One region of the Paenibacillus sp. GCM10027626 genome, then DNA from elsewhere that is predicted to be linked to it. Evidence: predicted binding sites of a transcription regulator. Region 1 holds the regulator's gene; each other region holds the start of a gene.
The links. The regulator LexA, encoded in region 1, represses DNA repair genes until DNA is damaged. The targets are predictions, from matches to a motif close to CGAACATATGTTCG.
Positions count from the first base shown of each region.

Region 2: a site for LexA is predicted at 1,009-1,022, ahead of parE (DNA topoisomerase IV subunit B). Genes of this name have one in related genera too.
Region 3: a site for LexA is predicted at 1,042-1,055, ahead of addB (helicase-exonuclease AddAB subunit AddB). Genes of this name have one in related genera too.
Region 4: a site for LexA is predicted at 1,149-1,162, ahead of recA (recombinase RecA). Genes of this name have one in related genera too.

Region 1 is NZ_JBHTHC010000002.1:721,695-723,889, reverse strand. Features, by position in the region: gene ACFQ0N_RS06995 (LysM peptidoglycan-binding domain-containing protein) at 187-555, opposite strand; gene lexA (transcriptional repressor LexA) at 757-1,377, shown strand; gene ACFQ0N_RS06985 (histidine phosphatase family protein) at 1,582-2,172, opposite strand.
Region 2 is NZ_JBHTHC010000008.1:149,596-151,790, forward strand. Features, by position in the region: gene parE (DNA topoisomerase IV subunit B) at 1-896, opposite strand, end outside; gene ACFQ0N_RS17075 (ABC transporter permease) at 1,057-2,043, opposite strand; gene ACFQ0N_RS17080 (ABC transporter ATP-binding protein) at 2,036-2,195, opposite strand, start outside.
Region 3 is NZ_JBHTHC010000014.1:81,416-83,610, forward strand. Features, by position in the region: gene ACFQ0N_RS24435 (class I SAM-dependent rRNA methyltransferase) at 1-116, shown strand, start outside; gene ACFQ0N_RS24440 (CD3324 family protein) at 291-575, opposite strand; gene addB (helicase-exonuclease AddAB subunit AddB) at 1,127-2,195, shown strand, end outside.
Region 4 is NZ_JBHTHC010000002.1:335,337-337,531, reverse strand. Features, by position in the region: gene recA (recombinase RecA) at 9-1,079, opposite strand.

The DNA of each region.
Region 1 (2,195 bases):
CAATGACATATGTACCACCCTTTACTTTGCATTTTTAATCCTCAATTGTCAAGAATGCCGCGAGATGTTCACCCTTTGTTCCTTAATACTGCCAAAACAAATGCATAAAAAAAAGCGTCGAATCCGGGCAATGACCCGGACGCAACGCTTACCTAAATTGAAACTATCCCCCATAACGTCCAACCATTACTTCGCAGGCACGATCAACGTCTGTCCTACCTTCAACATACTGCTCTTCAATTGATTCCGCTGTTGAATATCATAGACGACACGTCGTAAATCCTCGTCTTGATTGCGTACCTTGCCCGCTATTGCCCATAGCGTGTCCCCCGCGCCAACTACGAGGATGCGTTCATCGGCACGAGCCGGCTCCAACTGCTCCCCGTTAGCGCTGCTTTTCACTAAATTCAACCCGCTGTAGAGCAATATTGCGAACAGCGCTGCTGCTGCAACACGCACCATCAGACGTCCTGCCGTCCGCTTCTTCATTGCCTGCTTTGCCGGCTTATTGCCCAGTTCCTTCCGATCGCTGCTATAATAAGAGATTGTCATCATGACCAGCACCCCAAACGTTTGTTCTGTTTTGTTGAATTTAGAATAGCACGAACATCCGTTTGCAGTCAATACCAAAACAAGAACTTTTGTTCGTAATTTTTTTGCAAAATAATTAAAGTGCATTTTTTCTCGAACCTATGTTTGTACGAACTCCGGTTCTGTGCTATAATTTTACACAAATGAACTTATGGAGTGATTCCAGTGTCGAAACTTTCCAACCGCCAGCAGGCGATACTCGAATTCATCAAGAATGAAGTTCGGGAGAAAGGCTACCCGCCATCTGTACGTGAAATCGGTGAAGCAGTAGGTCTCGCCTCGAGCTCGACGGTACACGGCCATCTGGATCGATTGGAGAAGAAAGGTCTGATCCGGCGCGATCCAACCAAACCGCGGGCGATCGAGATTTTGGACCAGACGATTTCAGAGCTGCCGTTCCCGCAAGCCATCGCCAAAGTGCCGGTCGTCGGCAAAGTAACCGCAGGTATGCCGATAACAGCAACCGAGAACATCGAAGACTACTTCCCGTTGCCGGCCGACCGCGTCGGGGACGATAACGTCTTTATTCTCAGCGTTATGGGCGAAAGTATGATCGAAGCGGGTATTCATGACGGCGACTATGTGATCGTCCGTCAGCAGCCGACTGCCATGAACGGCGATATCGTCGTAGCAATGACCGAGGATGATGAAGCAACCGTCAAGACCTTCTACAAAGAGAAGGATCATATCCGCTTGCAGCCGGAGAACGCTACGATGAAGCCGATTCGATTGCGCAATGTCACCATTTTGGGCAAGGTTATCGGATTGTTCCGCGACATCCATTAGAATGCGGGGCTGCCTTGCATAAGGCAACTCAAGTTACAGTGAAAAGGAAAGAGCTGTCTCAGAAGCAGTTGACAAACCGCTTCTGAGACAGCTCTTTTTTAACCACGCCAGAATTTATACGTTTTCAGGCTGTGCGGAAAAAACAAAATTCTTATTGGCGATAAAAACCACCTCAAGCTTACGAGGCGGGTTTGCCAGGCAAACCTATAGGTCGCTCATCCTCGAAGGACTTCGATAGAAGTTTTTCTCATCGCGTTCATATAGATACAGCTTCCCATTATCCGCATAGGTAAAGCCTGGGCCGTGAAAGCCCCTCCTTTTCAGCTCCTTGCGCAAATAATGCATCAGCGCTGCATGGCTCACAATAAGCACGCTGCTTGCCTGTCCGACCATAATTTCATCGATCACCGTTTTGACCCGCGCCTTTGCCTCCTCTATATCCGCTCTCGTGCGGCGATTAAACAGCCCTGAAAACCTGATTAGGATCGCCCACACAAGAAAGGGCAGCTTCAACTTGAACTTGAATTCAGGCGCCGGAATTTCCCGCAGCTCTGCCTTCACATGAAGCTTTCCGCCAAAAATTAATTCAGCCGTACGAACCGCCCTCGGCATTACACTGACATAGCACTCATCCCAAGCCGTTTCCCCCAGCCCGGTTTCTCCCTCCTCAATATCAGCCTGATCATAGGCGCGAAACCATTCCGTCACCTCATCCGCACTAAAGCGCCTCCCTTTCGGATATGGATGCTTCACTTTGAAATGTCGAACTAACCCGATTTTTCGTACCATATGCATATGAGCAATCTGCTCCCTGTCTC
Region 2 (2,195 bases), on a different contig from region 1:
CCGCGCGTAGGAATCGAGTTGACAAAGGAGGCGATCGTCTCTGTATAGCCATCATTATATTGCAGTGCAACCTCTACCTCGATATCCTCGCGTTCTCCTTGAAAGTGAACGACATCATGGAGCACCGTTTTGTCTTCGTTTAGAAACTGCACAAACTGCTTCGCTCCGCCTTCATAATGGAACACGTCCTGCTTGCCTGCCCGCTCGTCTTTTACCGTCACCTTCAGCCCGGAATTGAGAAAAGCGATCTCCTGCAGCCTTTCGGCAAGCGTCTCGTAGCTTAACGAAATATTGCCATGAAAGACGCGCTTATCCGGCTTGAACGTAACCTTCGTTCCGGTCCGGTTCGTATTGCCGATGACCTCCAGCCCCGTCACCGGCTCGCCAACATGCTCTTTACCCTGCTCGTCGACCCAATATTCAAACCGCTGCTTATGTATTTTTCCGTCGCGGGATATTTCGACCTCCAGCCACTCGGACAGCGCATTCGTAACCGAAGCACCGACGCCGTGAAGACCGCCGGATTTTTTGTAGCCGCCGCCGCCGAATTTTCCGCCCGCATGCAATATAGTAAAGACGACCTGCGGTGTCGGAATGCCTGTCTTATGCATCCCTGTCGGGATTCCTCGTCCATTGTCACGAACCGTTACCGACCCGTCGCTATGAATCGTTACATCAATGGCAGAACAATATTTTGCCAAATGCTCATCGACGGCGTTGTCGACGATCTCCCAGACGAGATGATGCAGTCCCGAGCTGCTCGTACTGCCAATATACATCCCGGGTCGTTTACGTACAGCGGTCAAACCCTCCAACACCTGTATGTCGCCTTCATCGTAATTGCGATTGTTTGTCGAAGAAGCGCCACCCGCAAACAGATCCAACTGCTCAGTCATACACGTCCTCCTAAAATTGATTGTAACTGTACCTTGACCATGCACGGCCTGGCCTGGCATGGCCTGGCCGGCATAACGTCAAAGCTGACAGCCATTTGTCCATTATACACGATGAACACATGTTCGGCGCAAGTTCTTTTGCACGCCGCTTCAAGCTATTTTAATTCAAGATGTCCTGTTTCGTAAAGACAGTGAACGAAACGATTAGCGCGGCAGCCGCCCAAACCGTCAGCGTCGCCAATGAAAAGCCGAGTGTCATCCCTTCGATCGGCGGCGGCGATCCGGCCAAATATCCTGTCATATTAATATTGACGGAAAATAAATATTTAGCACTTTGCCAAGAGGATGACATGTTGGCCAGTATAGTGCCGGCGATGACCGCCGCCATCATCGTCACGATGCTTGCGGAGGTGCTGCGGATGAGCACAGACACCATCAGCGCAATCGCCGCGACTACCATCTGGGCAAACCAGATCAGCCCTGCCTGCATCAAAATATAGAGCCACTGCGGAACTGCATGGACATAAGTGCTGTCCACATTAGATCCGCTTATTGAAAATCCGGTAAAGATCGGCATCTGCCATCCCCCATATCCAAAGATGGCGCCTGCAATAAGATAGCATAGAATGCCGCTCGCGACAATGATTAAGGATACATAAAATGTGAGTGCGATCCATTTACTTAATAAAATCTTCCATCTGCGCACCGGTCTGGTAAGCAGCATTTTGATCGTGCCTGTGGTGCGCTCGCCGGAAATCAAGTCGGAAGCGATCGCCAGTACGAGCAGCGGATAGAACAGCGTCACCGAATTGGCCATAAAGCCGCGCGTAAACGTTACACCGTCCGGCGTAGTCGGATTTACATCATGATCCAAATAATACTGCAGCTGCTGTACGGCAATTCTTCTGAATCGCTTCCACTCCTCCGGGACGCGGTCACTGGAAAGCGCATTCTGATAATCGTTAATTTGCTGCAAGGTTTGATTGCGCCAGTCGCTAAATTTCTCCCGGTTATTTTCAGCTACTTTCATTTGAGCGTATGTAAAAATCGGGATCAGCACCAACAGCACTAAAATGACGACATAAAACCGCTTTTTTCTCCAAATTTTCAACGTCTCGTTCTGAATGAGCGGCAGCAATCTATTCAATGCTTTCTCCCTCCGTCATGTTCAGAAATAATTGCTCCAGCGTCGGCGAAATATGCTGAACACTTCTTACCCCAATACTGGCCTGAACAGCCATCTTCACTACTTCTGGGATGCGCTGCTCGGGCATCACAGTGACGACCGGCTGCTCCATT
Region 3 (2,195 bases), on a different contig from region 1:
GAAAAATGCTGCGCCTAATCGAGTGGCGCGCGGCCGGCAAGGATCATCCGCAAGTGCTAGGCGTAAACGAAGGCCACTATTTGAAGTTTGCGATTTTTGAGGTGCGCAGCCGCTAGGACGCTGTGCGCGATATAGAAATGCCGCAGCCCCGTCAGACTTTTGATGGGGCTGTTTGGCGTGCCTGGCCATCGAGGTTTATATGAGCCCATAGTGACAAAAAGGCTGTCTCTAAGTAGTAAAAAGCTACATTTGGAGACAGCCTCTTCTTGTTATATGGCTTGCAGGGGCAATCATCCGTTTTTGCTTAGCCCCCGCATTTTGACGATGATTTTGCGAATGCTCTCCGTCGACAGATGATAGCGGCGTTCCAGCTCTGCGACGGTGCAGCCGCCTGCATAAGATAAGTATATTTCCTCATTGCGCCGGGCGATCAGCCGGCGTGTTCCGCTCTTTTCACCCCAGCCGACACGCTGTTCCTTCGTCTTGGGTATATAAACAAGCTCACCTTGAATATACGATTGCAATTCCTTCAGCAGCCTAGGGGGAAGCACATCTTTTCCATTTTTGTAGTTCACGATCAAAGTCCTCCTCAAATCGGTATGCATGTGTGTTGGTGTTCAAGACGTGAAAAATGTTCAATGCGTCCGCCTCCTTTTCGTAAGATTGAGATTAAAAAAGCACGATTATTCTGGCAATCGTGCATATCGCACAGTCGCATTCAGGACTGTTACATTTAGTATACGTGAAATAACAGCACAAAAAAAAGAAAAATATTCAAATTGGCTGCTAAAAATTTTGCAAAATAGGAAGGGAGGCCATTTACACGGCCTCCCTCTGTAATGGATTTCCGCCTAAACGGAAATCACCTCATAGTTCTGAATCAAGTTGATCAGCCTCCTTCCGCGCGTTTTCGTCGGCCCGACATCTCTATTAACGCATATAAACTTTGGCAGCGGCAAGCGAAAAAACAACTATAATTAAATTCTACTTGTAAAGTTTGCAGGCCGGCGGCAGCGGCGAATTATTTACCAGCCACAAAAACGAACATTTGTTTGTTTAAGTTGGTGAATGAATCGCTCCTCTATGATAGAATAAGAGAATCGAACAGCAGAAGGAAGGTGGATGCATGGCGCTGCGGTTTATAATTGGCCGCTCGGGAACAGGCAAGACACATCATTGCTTACATACGATTGTCGAACAAGTGAAAAGCGAACCGGACGGCCCTCCGTTAATTATGCTTGTACCGGAACAGGCAACGTTCCAAACCGAGTATGCCATGCTGGCAAACTCACAATTGCGGGGCATGATGCGGGCACAGGCGATGAGCTTTCGCCGGCTCTCCTACCGCGTCATGCAGGAGACGGGCGGTACGGCGCTTGTCCCGATTGGCGAGAACGGAAAAAATATGATGCTCTATAAAATCGTCAATCGGCTTGGCGATGAGCTGCAGCTGTTTCAGGGAGGAGAAACGCAGCATGGTTTTATCGACCGCCTCGGCCAGCTAATGACGGAGTGGAAGCGTTATGGCATCGATTCAGAACGGGTGAAACGCTATGCAGAAGCAGAAGGCAAAGAGGCCGGAGCCGCCAGCCCGCTGCTTGGCCGCAAGCTGCACGATCTGCAGCGGATAAGCGCTGAGCTGGAGCGGGAGCTTGCCGGGTTGTATATCGATGCGGAGGACTACTTAAGCTGGCTCGTGCAAGGGTTCGGCTCGGCGCCATCATTGAAGGGAGCGCGTATTTGGATTGACGGCTTCCACGGCTTTACGCCAAAAGAATACGAAGCGCTCGCGGCATTGATCAAGCATGCGGATGAAGTTACAATAGCGCTTTGTCTGGATCGCAATTATGAAGCGGAAGAGCAGCCTTACGAGCTGGAGCCGTTCCGTCCGACGGCCGAGACGCTAATCGCATTGAGGCAGTTAGCGGACAAGCATGGCGTTGAAGTCCTGCCGCCAGTTATGCTTGGGAGCAGCTTCCGGTTTTCCTCCAGCCCGGAGCTTGCGCATTTGGATAAGCAATATACTGCACGCAGACCACAGACGTTTGCTCAGTCAACCGGGCAGTATGACGGGATTTCGCTGCATGCCGCTTCCGGACGGCGGGCGGAAGTGGAGGCTGCGGCCAGAGATATCGTGCGGAGAGTAAGGGATGAACAGTGCAGATATCGGGATTTGGCTGTCATGGTGCGGGGCG
Region 4 (2,195 bases), 390 kb from region 1:
GATATTATTTATTCATTCGTACCCAGCTCTAATTCAAATTCATCATCATCATCGTCGCCGCTCACTTGGGCGCCGTTCTTAATAGCTGCCGAGACAGCCAGGTTGCTGGCTTCGCGGATCCGATTCTCGATTGTTGCGCTAATCTCCACATGATCCTTCAAAAATTGCTTGGCATTCTCACGGCCCTGACCAAGCCGCTCTCCATCATAAGAGAACCAGGCGCCGCTCTTCTGTACAATATCCATCTCAACGCCGATATCGACAATGCTGCCTTCCTTCGAAATGCCTTCACCGTACATAATATCTACCTCTGCCTGCTTGAACGGAGGCGCCATCTTGTTCTTGACAACCTTGATCCGGGTACGATTACCGACCATATCGTTGCCTTGCTTGATCGTCTCGACACGGCGCACATCAAGTCTTACGCTGGAGTAGAATTTCAAGGCGCGTCCGCCAGGCGTCGTCTCCGGGTTGCCGAACATTACGCCCACCTTCTCGCGAAGCTGGTTAATAAAGATAGCGATCGTCTTCGATTTGCTGATCGCACCGGACAGCTTGCGCAATGCCTGTGACATCAGGCGCGCCTGCAAACCAACATGAGAGTCGCCCATCTCGCCTTCGATCTCTGCTTTCGGCACAAGCGCTGCGACGGAGTCAATGACGATAACATCAACTGCACCGCTGCGTACAAGCGCCTCGGCAATTTCCAGAGCTTGCTCACCGGTATCCGGCTGGGACAGCAGCAATTCATCAATGTTGACGCCCAGCTTGCTGGCATAGCTCGGATCAAGCGCGTGCTCTGCATCGATAAAGGCAGCTTGTCCGCCCACACGCTGAACCTCAGAGATCGCGTGCAGCGCCACTGTAGTTTTACCTGAGGACTCCGGCCCGTAAATCTCGATAATTCTTCCTCTTGGAAAACCGCCGATTCCAAGCGCGATATCTAAAGCGAGCGCGCCGCTGGATACCGTTTCCACCTGCATGTTTGCGGACTCGCCTAATTTCATAATAGAACCTTTACCAAATTGTTTCTCGATTTGGCGTAGCGCCATCTCGAGAGCTGCGCGACGATCTGACAACGCACTCACATCCTTCATCATTTATAGTTTTATGATACATCCTTTTCCTCATGTTGACAAGAGTTTTTGCGAACATATATTCTTGTTTTTTTCTGAAGCTCTAGTTGACGCCATCTTTGGCGCGGCCGACGGGGAAGAGCGGGTCGGTTCTGCGAAGGCACTGGCCGCGTCCACACCAGAGCAGAGCCAGGGCCCGTCCGGGCGGCGGCAGAAGGCGAACCCGGCAGCAAAAGCACTTCAGCGGCATGGCTGGATGTGCAGTCATCCTGCCAACCAACAAGCCAAGCGCCATCGCCCTTTCAGTCCGCGGCACTAGAAGAAGAATGTTGCAGCGTATACAACAAATCCCCGCTCAAAAGCGAGTATTCTCCCGAATTATTGCACGAAATGCAACAATCTGCTCCACCAGCCAGGCGAAAGGGTGACGTTTGTTGCAGAACGTACAACATTTATGGTGTTTCGGCAGAATCCCAGCGCGAATGTTGCATTTTGTGCAGCATTTTGCCTCTCGCCGACTCCCATCGCCCAATATCGCCAGGCCATCCAGCCAGCCAATAAGCAGCCAAGTACCCTCGCCCAGCCAGCGTCACGTCAAAAATCCGGGCGACCTCATGCTAACAATCTATCCCGAAAATGGAACTATCCTCATTCCTCTGATTGCGCCGCGAGAGCAGTATGAACGTCTAACTGGGTTTTGTGCAGTTAAATGCAAGCAAAATGCTGACAGGGATTAAACTAACCGGAAAAACTGCATTTACAATGGATGATTTCTACCCGATACCGCCTTTTCACCCAAAATAGATGGATGTTTTCCCTTTAGTTTTCTTTTTTTCGGGTAAAAAAAAGCAAACTAGCTGCATGAAATCCCTTTAGTCATCTTTGTCCCAAAAATCGGGACACCGCCAGGTTGGAGTTGCCTTTTTTCGCTGTGGTGTGCAGCAGCTGCTCGTTTGATTCCGCGTCAACGCAAGCAATGAATAGCAAAATGCCTATTTACATCCTTCAGGGGCACTGCACTTGTGTTTTTAAGTATCGATTGGATAAGAAGAAACGGCTGACGCCGTCCTTGGCGCGAGGCAAGTTTCTTCCCCTGAAATTTTATAGAATTTACCGAGT